One region of the Rhodococcus sp. NPDC127527 genome, then DNA from elsewhere that is predicted to be linked to it. Evidence: riboswitches for the same ligand, from Rfam matches in the RefSeq annotation. Region 1 holds a riboswitch; the other holds the start of a gene.
The links. Region 1 has a riboswitch for thiamine pyrophosphate ahead of thiO (glycine oxidase ThiO). Riboswitches for the same ligand answer to the same signal wherever they lie in the genome.
Positions count from the first base shown of each region.

Region 2: another riboswitch for thiamine pyrophosphate. It lies ahead of ACFVH2_RS04900 (purine-cytosine permease family protein); the one in region 1 lies ahead of thiO (glycine oxidase ThiO).

Region 1 covers NZ_JBHXVP010000004.1:352,483-359,961, reverse strand. Annotated here, with positions in the region: gene ACFVH2_RS10320 (glutamate ABC transporter substrate-binding protein) at 1-534, opposite strand, end outside; gene ACFVH2_RS10315 (hypothetical protein) at 531-1,883, opposite strand; gene ACFVH2_RS10310 (NUDIX domain-containing protein) at 2,056-2,925, shown strand; gene thiE (thiamine phosphate synthase) at 3,023-3,730, opposite strand; TPP riboswitch at 3,757-3,868, shown strand; gene thiO (glycine oxidase ThiO) at 3,865-4,953, shown strand; gene thiS (sulfur carrier protein ThiS) at 4,954-5,172, shown strand; gene ACFVH2_RS10290 (thiazole synthase) at 5,177-5,935, shown strand; gene ppk2 (polyphosphate kinase 2) at 6,012-6,959, shown strand; gene ACFVH2_RS10280 (ABC transporter ATP-binding protein) at 7,036-7,479, shown strand, end outside.
Region 2 covers NZ_JBHXVP010000002.1:408,663-416,141, reverse strand. Annotated here, with positions in the region: gene ACFVH2_RS04925 (enoyl-CoA hydratase/isomerase family protein) at 1-578, opposite strand, end outside; gene ACFVH2_RS04920 (NUDIX hydrolase) at 588-1,400, opposite strand; gene ACFVH2_RS04915 (ABC transporter ATP-binding protein) at 1,433-2,263, opposite strand; gene ACFVH2_RS04910 (hypothetical protein) at 2,337-2,951, opposite strand; gene ACFVH2_RS04905 (TenA family protein) at 2,948-3,553, opposite strand; gene ACFVH2_RS04900 (purine-cytosine permease family protein) at 3,550-4,911, opposite strand; TPP riboswitch at 4,903-5,013, opposite strand; gene ACFVH2_RS04895 (peptidyl-tRNA hydrolase) at 5,065-5,829, opposite strand; gene serB (phosphoserine phosphatase SerB) at 5,826-7,046, opposite strand; gene ctaD (cytochrome c oxidase subunit I) at 7,168-7,479, opposite strand, start outside.

The DNA of each region.
Region 1 (7,479 bases):
GAAGTAGACGGTGGAGAAGCCGACCTGTTGACGGCGCTCACAATTGATCGTCATGGTCTTCACGACGATGTCGACCGTATTGTCGTTCAGGGCCGGAATCCGGTCGGCCGAGGACAGGATGCGGAACTCCACCCGGCTGGGGTCGCCGAGCAGGTCGCGAGCGACCTCGCGGGCGATGTCGGCGTCGAAGCCCTCGATGGTCCCGGTGCTCGGGTCGCGGAAACTCATCAGATTGCTACCGGTGTCGAGCCCGACGATCAGTCGGCCCCTGGCCTGGATGCGGGCGAGTGCCGCGGTCGGGGGTTTCGCGCCCTCGGCGAACGGACGCAGGCTCGCGGTCGGGTCCCCGCAGGTGCGCTCCGGGGCGGTGCCGGTCGGGGATGCGGCGACGCTCGCGCCGGAGGGCATGGGGGGCATGGCGTAGTCGGGGCGCGATCCTGGACCGAGCTGCTCGCCGGTACACCCGGCGACCACGAGTGCCGCTGCGGCCACCGCGAACAATGCTGCCCGCCTTCGGGTTCCGGTCTTCGTCATTGGTACTCCCGCAGTCGGGGCAGGAGTCCGGCCACGACTCCGGTCGCGGCGAGGGCGGCCAGCACCAGAACGCCCGGTGCGAGTGCGGTCAGTGTGGACACGGCGCGGTCCACGTTGTTGCGCAATTGCGTTCGCGCCGTGTCGATCGCCTTGCTGAGCTCGGCGTCGGCGGCGGCGAAGTAGGTCGCCGAATCGCGGTCCCCGGTACCCACCGCCACCGCGACCGCACCGTTCCAGTCCCCGCTGCCGAGCATCGCGACCAAACGCTGGTGCGCCTGTGCCCACGCGGTGCGGGCCGCGGCGGTCGCCGCGACCTGATCGGTGCTGACGTCCACCCGGCCGCCGTGCGGGTACTGGTCGAGGAGTGCCTTCAGTCGTGTCAGGTGGTCGTCGAACTGCTGGTCGTAGACGCCGGTGAGTTCGCGCCGGACCAGGCTGAGCGTCTCGTCGGCGCGGGCCTGCTGGGCGAGGATGCGGGCGGTCGTCAGATCGGTCAGCGGTCGGGCGCCGTCGTCCAGCGCGTGCGCGGTGGCCGTCGCCGAGACCAGCCCCGCGGCCACCAGCCAGCAGACCGCGGCGGCGATCGCGGCCGCGGCGACGATCAGGCCCAGGTTCAGTCGGCGGCGGGTCCAGCGGGCGAGCAGCAGCGAGGCGACGACGAGGGCCACCAGGGCGAGCACCAGCAGGGCGATCGCCAGCCACGGCGGCCGGGCGAACTCGTCCTGGCTCTGCACCACCCGGTCGGACTGCTCGTTGTGCAACTGCTCGGCCAGCGGCAGCAGGGTGGTCTGCATCATCGACGAGGCCTCGCTCAGGTACGCCGACCCCACCGGGTACCCGGTGCGGTTGTTGGCGCGCGCCGTCTCGACGAGGCCGGTGTACACCGGCAGCCCGACCGACAGCTGCGTCAACAGGGCGTGCGCGGTCCCGTCGTCGGCCGCGACACCCACGGACGCGTCGACGATGTCCTGGCCCGCGTCGCCGACGGCCTGCGTGTACCGGTCGCGGACGGCGGCGGGCTCGATGCCGCCGGCGAGGAACGCGGTGGTCGCGGCCGCGTCCGCGATGGACAGCGAGCTGTAGAGGTGCTGGGACGCGTTCGCGAGTGGTTCGACCTGGGTGAGCAGGGTGTCGAGGGTGCGCTGACGGTCGGCGACCTGGGCGGCGCCGACGGTGCCGGACAGGAGCGCGAGGGCGATCAGTCCGACACCGAGGGTGACCATCTTCGCGGGCGTGGTGCGGCTGAACGCGCGCAGCCGTGCGGGCCGGCTCGGCGGCGGTAGCGGCTCCGTGGTCGGGGCGGGCGTGTCGCCGAGCGGCTCGGTCGAAGGCGCAACTCGAACAGCCACTGTGCTGCACCCCTTCTATCTGGCCCGAGTGCCCGACAAAGGGCAGCATATAAGCAGTAACCGCGCTTTGGGATCCACGACTGGCTAAGTTCGACGGCGAACAGTTGTGGCGGACACGCGAGGGGCCGACTTGGTGCGGCGCGGCACGATCTGGAGTAGGTGAGCGAAGTCGATGCGCGGTGACGGGGACGGCTGGGCCACGAGCGAGGACGGCAGCCGGTACTGGGGGCGGTTCGGTGCGGCCGGGCTGCTGCTGCGCGCGCCCGCGCAGGACGGTGGATCGGCGGTCCTGCTCCAGCACCGGGCGCAGTGGAGTCATCAGGGCGGCACGTGGGCACTGCCCGGCGGCGCCCGGGACTCGCACGAGAGCACCACCCACGCGGCAGTTCGCGAGGCGCAGGAGGAGGCGGGCATCGCCACCGACCTGGTGCAGGTGCGGGCCGAACGGGTGACCGCCCGAGCCGGGGGAGGCTGGACCTACACGACGGTGATCGCCGATGCCGAGACCGCGCTGGACACCGTCCCGAACGGGGAGAGCACCGAGCTGCGCTGGGTGCCCGAGGACCGCGTCGAGGACCTGCCCCTGCATCCGGGGTTCGCGGCCAGCTGGCCGTCGCTGCGCGCGGCGCCGGTACGGCTGCTGCTCGACACCGCGAACGTGCTCGGATCGCGGCCCAACGGGTGGTGGCGCGACCGGGTCGGGGCCACCGGGGAGTTGCTGGCCGCGCTCGCCGGAAGCCTGCCGCGCACCATCGAACTGCCTGGCGGTGGTTTCGGTTGGCTGCCGAGGGTCGAGGCGGTACTCGAGGGACAGGCCGGCGCGGTCGCCGGGGTGGACGCCCGGGTTCCGGTGCACGTCGCGCCCGGCAGCGGGGACGACGCACTCGCGCTGCTGGCGTCGGGTCGCCCGGCGTCGACCACCCTCACCGGGTTCGCCGACGAGCTGACCGCCGTCGTCACCGCGGATCGCGGCCTGCGCGACCGGCTGCCCGAGACGGTGCTGCGGCTCTCGCCGTCGACCGTCCTCGCCTGGCTCGACTGACCCGGGGTTCCTTCCCGAATGGCCCATTCGTTCACTCTGACCGACCGAATGGGCCATTCGGGAAGACCGACGGGGCTTGGGGGTCGGCGGGGGAGGGTCAGCGGGCGGCGGCGTTGACGGCCAGGGCGTCGGCGAGGGAGCGGGCGGCGGCCTGGGGGTCGCGGGCCTCGGTGATCGCGCGGACCACGACGATGCGCTTGGCCCCGGCGTCGAGCACCTCCGGCAGCCGATGCTCGTCGATGCCGCCGATCGCGAACCACGGCATCGTCGGTGACGACTCGGCCGTCGAGCGCACGAGCTCGATGCCGGACGCGGTGCGCCCGGGCTTGGTGGGCGTGGCCCACACCGGACCGGTGCAGAAGTAGTCGACGTCGTCCTCGATCGCCGCCAGCTGGGCCTGCGCGCGACTGTGCGTCGAACGGCCGACGACCACCTGCGGGCCGACGATCCGGCGCGCGTAGTGCACCGGCAGGTCGCCCTGCCCGAGGTGCAGCACGTCGGCGCCCGCGGCCAGCGCGAGGTCGGCGCGGTCGTTCACGGCCAGCAGCGCGCCGTGCCGCCTGCACGCCGCCGCCAGCTCGGCGAGCGCGCCGAGTTCCTCGCGGGTCTCCATCCGGCCGAACTTCTTCTCACCCGGCGAGCCCTTGTCACGGAGCTGGATGATGTCCACCCCGCCGGCGAGCGCGGCTTCGGCGAACTTGGCGAGGTCGCCGCGCTCACGGCGGGCGTCGGTGCACAGGTAGAGGCGGGCGCTCGCGAGGCGTTCCCGTGGGGTCAGGTGCTTACCGGAATGCGAGGGATGCACGACCTCAACGGTAGTCTCTACCGTGAACGAAGTGACACGGGAGTCCCGGCGGACGCGGGGCTGAGAGGGGGCTCGCGAGCCCCGACCGTCATACCTGACCCGGATCATGCCGGCGCAGGGAGTGAGGTGGAGTTGTGAGCAGAACCGTCGCGGTGATCGGTGGCGGCGCCATCGGACTGTCGGTGGCGTGGCGCGCGACCAAGGCAGGCTGGACCGTCACCGTCCACGACCCGGCGGTGGCGTCGGGTGCATCCTGGGTGGCCGGCGGCATGCTCGCGCCGCTGTCCGAGGGCTGGCCCGGCGAGGACGCGGTGCTGGCCGCCGGGGCCGCGTCGCTGGAGCGGTGGCCCGAGTTCGGTCGCGAACTCGAGTCGCTGACCGGTGAGTCCCTCTTCACCTCCGACGGCTCGGTGACGGTCGCGCTCGACGCCGCCGACGCCGCCGACCTGCGCCGCGTCGCGGAATGGCTCGAGACGCAGGGGTACCACCTGGACCTGCTCTCGCGTGCCGAGATCCGTGCGGCCGAGCCCTCGCTCGCCCCGAACATCCGACTGGCCCTGCTCGCCGCCACCGAGTCCGCCGTGGACAACCGTGCCCTGGTCCGCGCGCTCCGTGGGGCCTGCGAGGGCGCGGGCGTGACGTTCGCCCCGCAGGCCGTCACCGACGTCCATGCGCTCGACGCCGATCAGGTGGTGATCGCCGCGGGCACGGCCGCCGCGCGACTGTGGCCCGGACTGCCGGTGCGCCCGGTCAAGGGCGAGATCCTGCGCCTGCACCGTCGTCCCGGAGTCGCGCCCGCCCCCACCCGCACCATCCGCGGCAGCGTGCACGGCCGGCCGGTCTACCTGGTGCCGCGCGGCGACGGGATCGTCGTCGGTGCGACACAGCACGAGTCCGGCGAGGACACCCAGGTCACGGTGGCCGGGGTGCGCGACCTGATCGCGGACGCCGAGGCGTTGATGCCGAGCATCGGGGAGTACGAACTGCACGAGACCGCCGCCGGGCTGCGGCCGATGAGCCCCGACAACCTGCCGATCCTCGGCCGGGTGTCGGACCGGGTGGTCCTGGCCGCCGGGGCCGGGCGCAACGGCATCCTGCTGACGCCGCTGTCCGCGGACGCGGTGGTCGCCGAACTCTCGGGCACTCCGCTGCCCGAGGCCAAGACCTGTTCCCCGGACCGGTTCGCCGGGCTCGGGGCGTCGATCGACAGAGCGAGGAAGTAGATGACCAACGCACCGGTGAACATCGGTATCACCGTCAACGGCGAGGATCACCAGTTGTCCGAGCAGCTGACCGTGGCCCAGTTGCTCGCGCATCTCGGACTGCCGGAGAAGGGCATCGCGGTGGCGGTGGACGGCACGGTGTTCCCGCGCACGTCCTGGGGCAGTCCGGTCGAAAAGGGTTGGGAGATCGAGATTCTCACGGCGGTGCAGGGTGGCTGACCCGATGGTGACCGACCAGCTGACCATCGCCGGGCGCACCTTCGGCTCGCGCCTGATCATGGGCACCGGCGGGGCGGCCAACCTCGCGGTGCTGGAGGAGGCGCTGGTCGCGTCGGGCACCGAGCTGACCACGGTCGCGATGCGGCGGATCGACGCGGCCGGCGGCACCGGGGTGCTCGACCTGCTGACCACGCTGAAGATCGCACCGCTGCCGAACACCGCGGGGTGCCGGGGCGCGGCCGAGGCCGTGCTCACCGCACAGTTGGCGCGCGAGGCGCTCGAGACCGACTGGGTCAAGCTCGAGGTGATCGCGGACGAGCGGACGTTGCTGCCCGACGCCATCGAGTTGGTCTCCGCCGCCGAACAACTCGTCGACGACGGATTCACCGTGTTGCCGTACACCACGGACGACCCGGTGCTGGCCCGTCGGCTCGAGGACGTCGGTTGTGCGGCGGTGATGCCGCTCGGCGCCCCGATCGGCACCGGGCTGGGCATCTGCAACCCGCACAACATCGAGATGATCGTCGAGTCGGCGGGCGTGCCGGTGATCCTCGATGCCGGCATCGGGACGGCGAGCGACGCCGCGCTGGCGATGGAGCTGGGGTGCGACGCCGTGCTGCTCGCGACCGCGGTGACCAGGGCGAAGGACCCCGCGCTCATGGCGACCGCGATGGCGTCCGCGGTGGTCGCCGGTCGCGCGGCTCGGCTCGCGGGCCGGATCCCGAAGCGGTTCTGGGCGCAGGCTTCCTCGCCCGATCTCTGACCCGATCCGGAGGTAGTCTCGAAAGGTGGACGATCTTCGGAACTCAGACGGCCAGGGTGCCGGTCCCGATTTCGAGATGGCGCAGCCCCAGCAGGTCGACGTCACGCCCGAGATCGACGAGATCGACGAGCTGCTGCGCAAGTCCGGACGGATACGGAGCGACGACGGTCCGGACGCGCCGTGGCGGCACGGGTACCCCTACGACAAGAAGATGACCCGGCGGCAGTACGAGCGGCGCAAGCGGACCCTGCAGATCGAGCTGCTGAAGCTGCAGGCGTGGGTCAAGGAGAACGACGAGAAGATCGTCATCATCTTCGAGGGTCGGGACGCGGCGGGCAAGGGCGGCGCGATCAAGCGGCTCACCGAGCACCTCAACCCTCGTGGCGCCCGGGTGATGGCGCTGGAGAAGCCCACCGAGCGTGAGCGCAAGCAGTGGTACTTCCAGCGGTACGTCGAGCACCTCCCGTCGGGCGGTGAGATCGTGCTCATGGACCGGTCCTGGTACAACAGGGCGGGTGTCGAGCGGGTGATGGGTTACTGCACACCGCACGAGTACCTCGAATTCACGCGCTCCGCACCGGAATTCGAGCGGATGCTGGTGCAGTCGGGTATTCGTCTCGTGAAGTTCTGGTTCTCGGTCGGTCGCGAGGAACAGCACGCGCGGTTCGTCGCCCGCAGCACCGACCCGGTCAAGCGGTGGAAGCTGTCGCCGACCGACCTCGCCAGCCTCGACAAGTGGGACGCCTACACCGAGGCGAAGGAGGACATGCTCTTCTACACCGACACCCCGCACGCGCCGTGGACGATCGTCAAGTCCAACGACAAGAAGCGGGCGCGACTCGAGGCGATGCGCTGGCTGCTGTCGCGGTTCGACTACACCGACAAGAACCCACGGGTCGTCGGCACCCCCGATCCGTTGCTGATCGGCCCGGCCTCGACGGTGTACGACGAGGGCGAACAGCCCACCAACCACTTCCCGGACCTGTCGGCCTGGCCCTCACCCGGGGGTAACGGTCAGGGTTGACGTCATCCCCAGGGATGACAGATGTCGAGACCTGCGGAGGATGCGCGCCTCGGTGCACTGGTGAATCCTTGACCTCATGATTGAAGTGAGGGGATTGACCAAGATATACGGGCCCACGAAGGCGGTAGACGACCTGACCTTCACGGTGCGACCCGGCATCGTCACCGGATTCCTGGGGCCGAACGGCGCGGGCAAGTCCACGACCATGCGGATGATCCTCGGCCTCGACCGCCCGACATCGGGCACCGCGCTGATCGACGGCAAACCGTACGGCGAACTCAAGCAACCGTTGCGGACGGTCGGCGCGCTGCTCGACGCGAAGTGGGTGCACCCCAACCGGTCCGCCAAGGCGCACCTGCACTGGATGGCCGCCTCCAACGGCCTGCCGTCGTCGCGGGTCGACGAGGTGTTGCGACTGGTCGGTCTCACCGAGGTGGCGGGCAAGAAGGCGGGCGGATTCTCTCTCGGCATGTCGCAGCGACTTGGGCTCGCGGGCGCGTTGCTGGGCGACCCCAAGGTG
Region 2 (7,479 bases), on a different contig from region 1:
GCCCACTTCCGGGCCGCGTTGTACACCTCGTCCGGGGCGACCATCTCGTCGATCAGACCGATCGCCAGGGCCTCCTCGGCGCCGACGAACCGCCCCGTGAACACCATGTCCTTGGCCTTGCTCGGGCCGATCAGCCGGGCCAGTCGCTGGGTGCCGCCGCCGCCGGGGATCACGCCGAGCAGCACCTCGGGGACACCGACCTTCGCGTTGTCGCCGGCGATTCGCCGGTCCGCGCCGAGCGCGATCTCGAGGCCGCCGCCGAGGGCGTACCCGGTGATCGCGGCGACCGTCGGCTTGGGGATCTCGGAGATGCAGCCGAGCGCCGACTGCAGTTCGCCCGCGATCGGAGCCATTTCGGCGAAGGACATCTCCGCCATCTCCTTGATGTCCGCACCAGCCGCGAACACCTTCTCGCCGCCGTAGACGACGACGGCCTTGACCTCCGAGTTGACGGTCGCCTCGCGGGCCGCGGCCCGGAGCTCCTCCTGCAACTGTCGGTTCAGGGCGTTCATCGGCGGACGGGCCAACCGGATCGTGCCGATGCCGTCGGATACCTCGAGAGTCACAAACTCAGCCATGCGCGAAGGCTACCGCTTGCCCCAGGGGTGCGCCCCGGCGGCGTAGTACGGCTCCTGGCCGGGGAACCGCACCCGCCACGAGCCGTCGTCCTCCTGATACAGCGTCGGAAGGATCACCGGGATCTCCGGCTGCGCGGCGAGAATCTCTGCAACGCTTCCGTATTCGCCGATCGACCGCAGCTGGCTCCAGGTCGGCGGGAGCAGCATCGCGCGGCCCTCGATCCAGTCCGCGACGGCCTGCTCCGGGGTCTGCCAGGTGACCTCGGCTGCCTCCGAGGTCTCGCCGTCGGCGACCTGACCGGCGGGGGCCGCGGCCACGAAGAACCGGGTGTCGTAGCGCCTGCCCTCACCGATCGGGGTGATCCAATTCGCCCACGGCCGAAGCAGATCCGCGCGCAGCACCAGGTTCTCGCGCGCGAGGAACTCGCTGAACGAGAGCTCGCGTGCCTCCAACTGCTTGCGCGCCTGCGCATATCCGGCAGTGTCCGCGACGACGGTGTCCGCGGTCGGCCCGGCCAGCAGGACACCGCACTCCTCGAAGGTCTCCCGCACCGCCGCACAGACCAACGCCTTCGCCCGGCCCTCGTCGACACCGAAGCGCTCCGCCCACCACGAGACCGGCGGCCCGCTCCAGGCGACGGCGGCCTCGGCGTCCTGCGGGTCGACGCCGCCGCCGGGGAACACGGTCATCCCGCCGGCGAAGGCCATCCCGCCGACACGGCGGAGCAGGAACACCTCGGGTCCGGACGCGGAGTCACGCACCAGGATGACGGTGGAGGCGTCCTTCGGGGGAACTTCGGGATGTGCTTCGAATGTGGCCATGTGTCGGACGTTACAACCATCCCGAAGTGGGGTCAGCGGCGGTGCTGGCCGGGCAGTCGCGCCCGCCTGGCGAAGAACCGTCCGTCCACCCGGTCCAGGGCGATGGACTGACTGAACGCCTCGGTCAGGTTCTCCGCGGTGATCACGTCGTCGATCAGGCCCTGCGCGACCACCTGCCCCTCCTTGAGCAGCAGCGCGTGGGTGAAGCCCGGCGGGATCTCCTCGACGTGGTGGGTGATCAGCACGGTGGCCGGCGCATCCGGATCGGCCGCCAGGTCCGACAGTCGCGCGACGAGTTCCTCGCGGCCGCCGAGGTCCAGACCGGCGGCCGGCTCGTCGAGCAGCAGGAGTTCTGGATCGGTCATCAGGGCGCGCGCGATGAGCACCCGCTTACGTTCGCCCTCGGACAGGGTGCCGTAGGTGCGGTCCGCCAGGTGCTCGGCGCCGAGGCTCTCGAGCATCTCCACGGCGCGCGTGGTGTCCATCTCCTCGTACTGCTCGCGCCAGCGTCCGAGCACCGCGTAGCCGGCCGAGACGACGAGATCGCTGACGACCTCGTCGGCGGGCACCCGGTGCGCGAGCGCGGACGAGGACAGCCCGATCCGGGGTCGCAGTTCGCTGACGTCGACGCGTCCCAGCGTCTCGCCGAGCAGGTTCGCGTGACCGGAGGTCGGGTGCACCTCGGCGGCCGCGATCCGCAGCAGCGAGGTCTTGCCCGCGCCGTTGGGCCCGAGCACAACCCACCTCTCGTCGAGTTCCACCTTCCAGGTGACGGGACCGACCAGGGTGACACCGCCGCGGCGGATGAGCACGTCGTCGAAATCGATGAGCAGATCGGGATCAGGTTCGGGCACGGCAGCCATCCTCTCTCACCGGCGCCGCCCGCACACAACGGGAGCCGTCCGCGTGTCGGGCATGCCCGACCGCACTTGCGGGTCAGCGCGTCAGATCGTCCCAGAACTGCACCTCGAACTCGGCGACCCGGCCGAACGCCGCCCGCTGCGCCGGCGTGGGCTCGCCCGCACCCAGCAGCTCGCCGAGGTCGGCGACGTAGTCCGCGAACGGCGGCGCGCTCCAGTTGTCGATGAAGGAGCGGTACCGCGAGTCGGCGGCCGCGGCGCGCTCGCGGACGGTGGTCCACGCGTCGAGGTACGCCTTCTCCACGCCGTAGAGCACCGCCGAGGCGATCTCGTAGCCGTCGTGCAGGCTGGCGAGCATGAACGAGGTGTACGACGCGCAGCCGAGGCTGGGCCGGTACCCGTCCCGGTCGAGTCCCCGGGCGTCGAGTTCGTCGCGGAAGAGGCCGAGTTCCGGTGTGAGAGCGGCGATCCCACCTGCGAGGACGTCGCGGGACCGTTCGTCGGGTGCGAGGGTCAGCACGCCGGCGAGGAAACGGCGGAACTCCACCACGAACGCGTGGTCCTCGAGCAGCCAGCGGTCGAACGACTCGGCGGCGAGCGTGCCGTCGGCGGTGGCCAGGACGAAGGGGTGCTCGGCCAGGCGCCGCCAGCGCTCGGCCTCGCCGTCGACCAGTACGCGGGCCCGGCTCATCGCGCGTCCCAGAACGCGAGTTCGTGGCGCATCGCCGACATGAAGGCCGCCTCCGCGACCGCCGGGTCGGGGTCCGCCTCGTCGAGCATCGCCGCACACCGGTCGGCGAGCGCCGCGAATCCCGGATCCGCGTAGGTGTCCACCCAGCGGCGGTAGCGGGGATCGGCGGGCGGGTGCTCCGCGAGCGCGATACCGAGCTGCGAGTACCCCCACATGCACGGCAACAACGCCGCCAGCCCGCGACCGTAGTCGGACGCCGCGTCGAGCAGGAAGCCCGTGTAGGCCTCGCACTGCGGACTCTTGACCGCGGAGTCGAACCGCGCGCCAAAGGGTTCGGACAGCTCGCGGTGCAGGCTCAGCTCCTCGTGCAGGGTCGAGTGCGCGAGATCCACCAGGTAGCCGAGGTGACCGTCGGGCGCCTGCCAGGCCAGCCGCGTGAACACCCGGGTGTAGTCGAGCAGGTACAGGTAGTCCTGTTCGAGCCAGCTGCGGAACACCGCCGGGTCGAGGTCGCCGCGCGCGATCCCGGCCACGGTGGGATGCGCCAGCTGCTGCGCCAGCAGCGGCCGACCGAGCTCCTGCAGTCGTGTCGAGAGACTCACGCCCGCACCGCCTTTCGGGCACCGATGAGGCCGATCACCGCGGTCAGCACGCCGGCCACGATCAGCGAGGCCAGCGACGCCGACCAGCCGGCGGACGGAATCCCCAGCGAGGACTGCAGATTCGTCCACCATTGCGTCCATCCCGCACCGAATCCGGTGAAGTAGGTCGGCGTGACGAGCTGGTACACCACGAACCCGACCGCCCAGGGCACGAGCATCCCCCACCGCGAGGGCGCCGACTCGGACACGTCCCAGACACCCCGCTTGATCAGGTAGAACGAGACCAGGAAGGTCGCGGTCAGCGGCACGAACACGGCACCGATCAGGAACAGGAACGGCTCGTAGCTGTAGGCGTCCACGCTCAACGCGAGCAGGGTCGCGACGGCGCCCACCCCGACGACCAGGTACCGGCGGTCCAGCGAGGGCCGCAGGTTCTGCGCGCTGATCGCGGTGGAGTAGATGTTCGCGAACGCTTCGTCCATCTCGTCGGCGACCAGGATCAGCAGCGCGACACCGGCGAGCGGGAGCACGAGCAGACTGCCGATGATGTCGAATCCCGGTTCGAGGCCGAACGCCACGAAGGCCAGCACACCGAGCGCGAAGAACGCCACGGTCGCCCCGCCGTATCCGATCGTGGCGCCGAGGAACGCGGCCCGCGGGGAGCGGGAGTGCCTGGCATAGTCGGCGGCCAGCGGCACCCAGGAGATCGGCATCGCGATCACCAGATCCACGCTGGTCCAGAATCCGGAGAAGTTGCCGTCGGTGAGCGAGGGCAGGTCCCTCATCAGCACGTTCACCAGGAGGTACACCGTCGATCCGATCGCGGCCCACACGGCATACCTGGCGAGGATGTGCACGACCTTGAGCGGGCGCAACGCCATCAGCGTGGCGAGCACGCCCGCCACGAGCACGAACGGCCAGCGCTGCCACCCCGTCAGCCGGGCTGCGGCCTCCGCCATGACGAACACCTCGAAAGTCGCCCAGCCGACACACTGGACGAGGTTCAGCACCGTCGGCAGGGCGGACAGCTTGCTTCCGAGCAGCCCGCGCATCATCACCATTGCGGGGGCGCCGACGGATGCGCCGGCGGACGCGGTCAGACCGAGCAGCGTCGAACCGATCAGCGCGCCGACGACCACCGCGAGCAGGGTCGCCAGCAACGACTGTCCCTGCAGCACGGTGTAGGTCGCCGCGACCGGGAGCAGCAGCGAGATGCCGAGATTCCCCCACAGGCCGACCTGGGCTCCGAGACCCAGAGTGCGAGTGGGGTTCTCGTCGAGAGTGAAGGACGGCTCCGAGGACTCGACCGAAACCGAACCCGGGGACGACTCCCCGGGTTGTGAACGCACAACAGACATCGCGCTGCTCCCTACGCCGGAATGACCCGGATCAGGTGTGACGGTCGGAGCAGCCGTGCTCCCTCTCAGCCCTACGACGCCAGGGCTCCCGTGCTGGACGCGCTCACCTTAAGCCGATCCGCAGCTCTTTACCAAGCCCGCCCCCTGCCCGCGTCAGACGTGCGCGATCACCGTCGTCGACCCGGGCGCCACCTCGGTGAAGCCGGCGTCGCGCACCGCGACCGCCCGACCCGCCGCCAGCTCGCCGACGAGCGTCGACCACCGGTCGGGGTCGGCGTCACGCACCGCGCACCGGAAGCCGTCGCGGGCCCACAGCCAGGCCCGCTCGGCGGTCATCGCGCCCGCCAGGATCATGGCGGCGTGACCGACCTGCGCGGCGGCCTTGCCGACGGTCATGCCGAGCGAGCCGTCGACCCACAGCACGACCGTCCCGTCGTGTGGATCGTCGGGACGGTCGTGGTCGAGGTCGGTGCCGCCGATCTGCAGCTTGCGAATTCGGGGGTCGAGCGCACCGACCGGTCCCGGCACCAGGGCACGTGCCTGCGCCCCGCCGACGTCGGCGGTGACCCCGTCCACCGCCTGCGCGGCCAGCCATTGCGCACCCCGGGCCCGTCGCGCGACCTTGCGGATGCGCGCACCGGTCCAGGAACGGTAGTCGGCGCTCCACGGACCGGGCTCGCCGTCCTCGCCTGCACCGACCCGCTCGTCGAGGCAGAGCGCGACCGTCGCCGTCGCCGCGGCCGCCAGCAGGGCACTGCGGGCGGGCGGGGCGGCCTTGGGGATGTGCAGCACCAGGGGCATCGCGAGCACCAGCGACGGGTCCTCGGGATCCGGGCGGTCGCCGTAACCGGCGGCCAGCACCGCGTGGCGGGCCCGGAAACCGGCGTCTGGCCGGGTCTCCGGAACCCCTTGTGTCACAGTGGGACCCGACGTACCAGACCGTCCGCTGCGTCGGCCGCCTCGACCTCGTCCCGGGTCACGCCGAGCACGAAGAGGACCGCGTCGAGGAACGGGTGGGACAGGGCCGTGTCGGCGACCTCTCGCAGGGCGGGCTTCGCGTTGAACGCCACGCCGAGACCCGCGGCATTGAGCATGTCGATGTCGTTGGCGCCGTCGCCGACCGCGACGGTCTGCTCCATCGGCACTCCGACCTGGGCGGCGAACTTGCGCAGCGCCACCGCCTTCGCGGCCCGGTCGACGACCGCGCCGATCACACGGCCGGTGAGCTTGCCGTCCACCACCTCGAGCGTGTTCGCCTCGACGAAGTCCAACTCCAGGTCGTGCGCGAGCCCCTCGATGACCTGACGGAAACCCCCGGAGACGACCCCGCAGTGGAAGCCGAGCCGGCGCAGGGTGCGAATGGTGGTGCGGGCACCCGGGGTCAGCTCGAGGTCGCGGCCGACCTCGTCGATGACGGAGGCGTCGAGGCCGGCGAGCACGGCGACGCGCTGGTGCAGCGACTCGGCGAAGTCGATCTCCCCGCGCATCGCCGACTCGGTGACCGCACGGACCTCGTCCTCCTTACCCGCGCGGGCGGCGAGCATCTCGATGACCTCACCCTGCACGAGCGTGGAGTCCACGTCGAACACGATGAGCCGCTTGGCTCGCCGGGCCAGGCCCGCGAGCTCGATGGCGATGTCCACGCTCTCCTCGACCGCGACCTCCGCGAGGGCGGTGCGCAGGGCTCCGTTGGCGTCCGCTCCGCTGTCGGCGGCGGTCACCATCAGCTCGAGCCCGGTGAGCGGGTAGTCCGCGATGCCGCGGATGGAGTCGATGTTCGCGCCCTGCTTGGCCAGTTCGCGGGCGATCTGCCGCAGTGCGCGGGCGGTCACCGGGCTGCCGAGCACGACGACGGCGTGGGTGGACGGCGCGGGCTTGGCGCCGGCGTCGGACCCGATCTCGACGTCGACCGACATCCCGACGGTCGCCATCGCGTCCTCGAGGGCCTCCTGCAGGGCCTCCGGGTCCGACGGGCAGGACACCAGCACGCCGAGCGTGAGGCGCCCCCGGATCACCACCTGCTCGACGTCGAGCAGGCTCACACCGTGGCGCGCGAGCGCCGCGAGCAGAACCGAGGTGACGCCGGGACGGTCCGGTCCCGTGACCGTGACCAGGACCGTGGTGCCTGAACCCACCGAGAACTCCCTCCATCCCGCGAATGCCGCCGCGGGGTCGTGATCCATTGTGCCAACCACAGTATTTCCCAAACGCAAGGCCCCGCCCGAAGCTCGGGCGGGGCCTTGTGTGTGGTTGTGACTAGTGCGCGTCCTCGAGCACCTTCGCCGACTTGTCGCCGTGGCCGGGTCCGACGTGCGCCTCGGCGCGCATCCGCTCGACCATGTGCGGGTAGTGCAGCTCGAACGCCGGGCGCTCCGACCGGATCCGGGGCAGCTCGGTGAAGTTGTGCCGCGGCGGCGGGCAGGAGGTGGCCCACTCGAGCGAGTTGCCGTAACCCCACGGGTCGTCCACGGTGACGATCTCGCCGTAGCGGTAGCTCTTGAAGACGTTCCACAGGAACGGCAGCGTCGAGGCACCGAGGATGAACGCGCCGATCGTGGAGATGGTGTT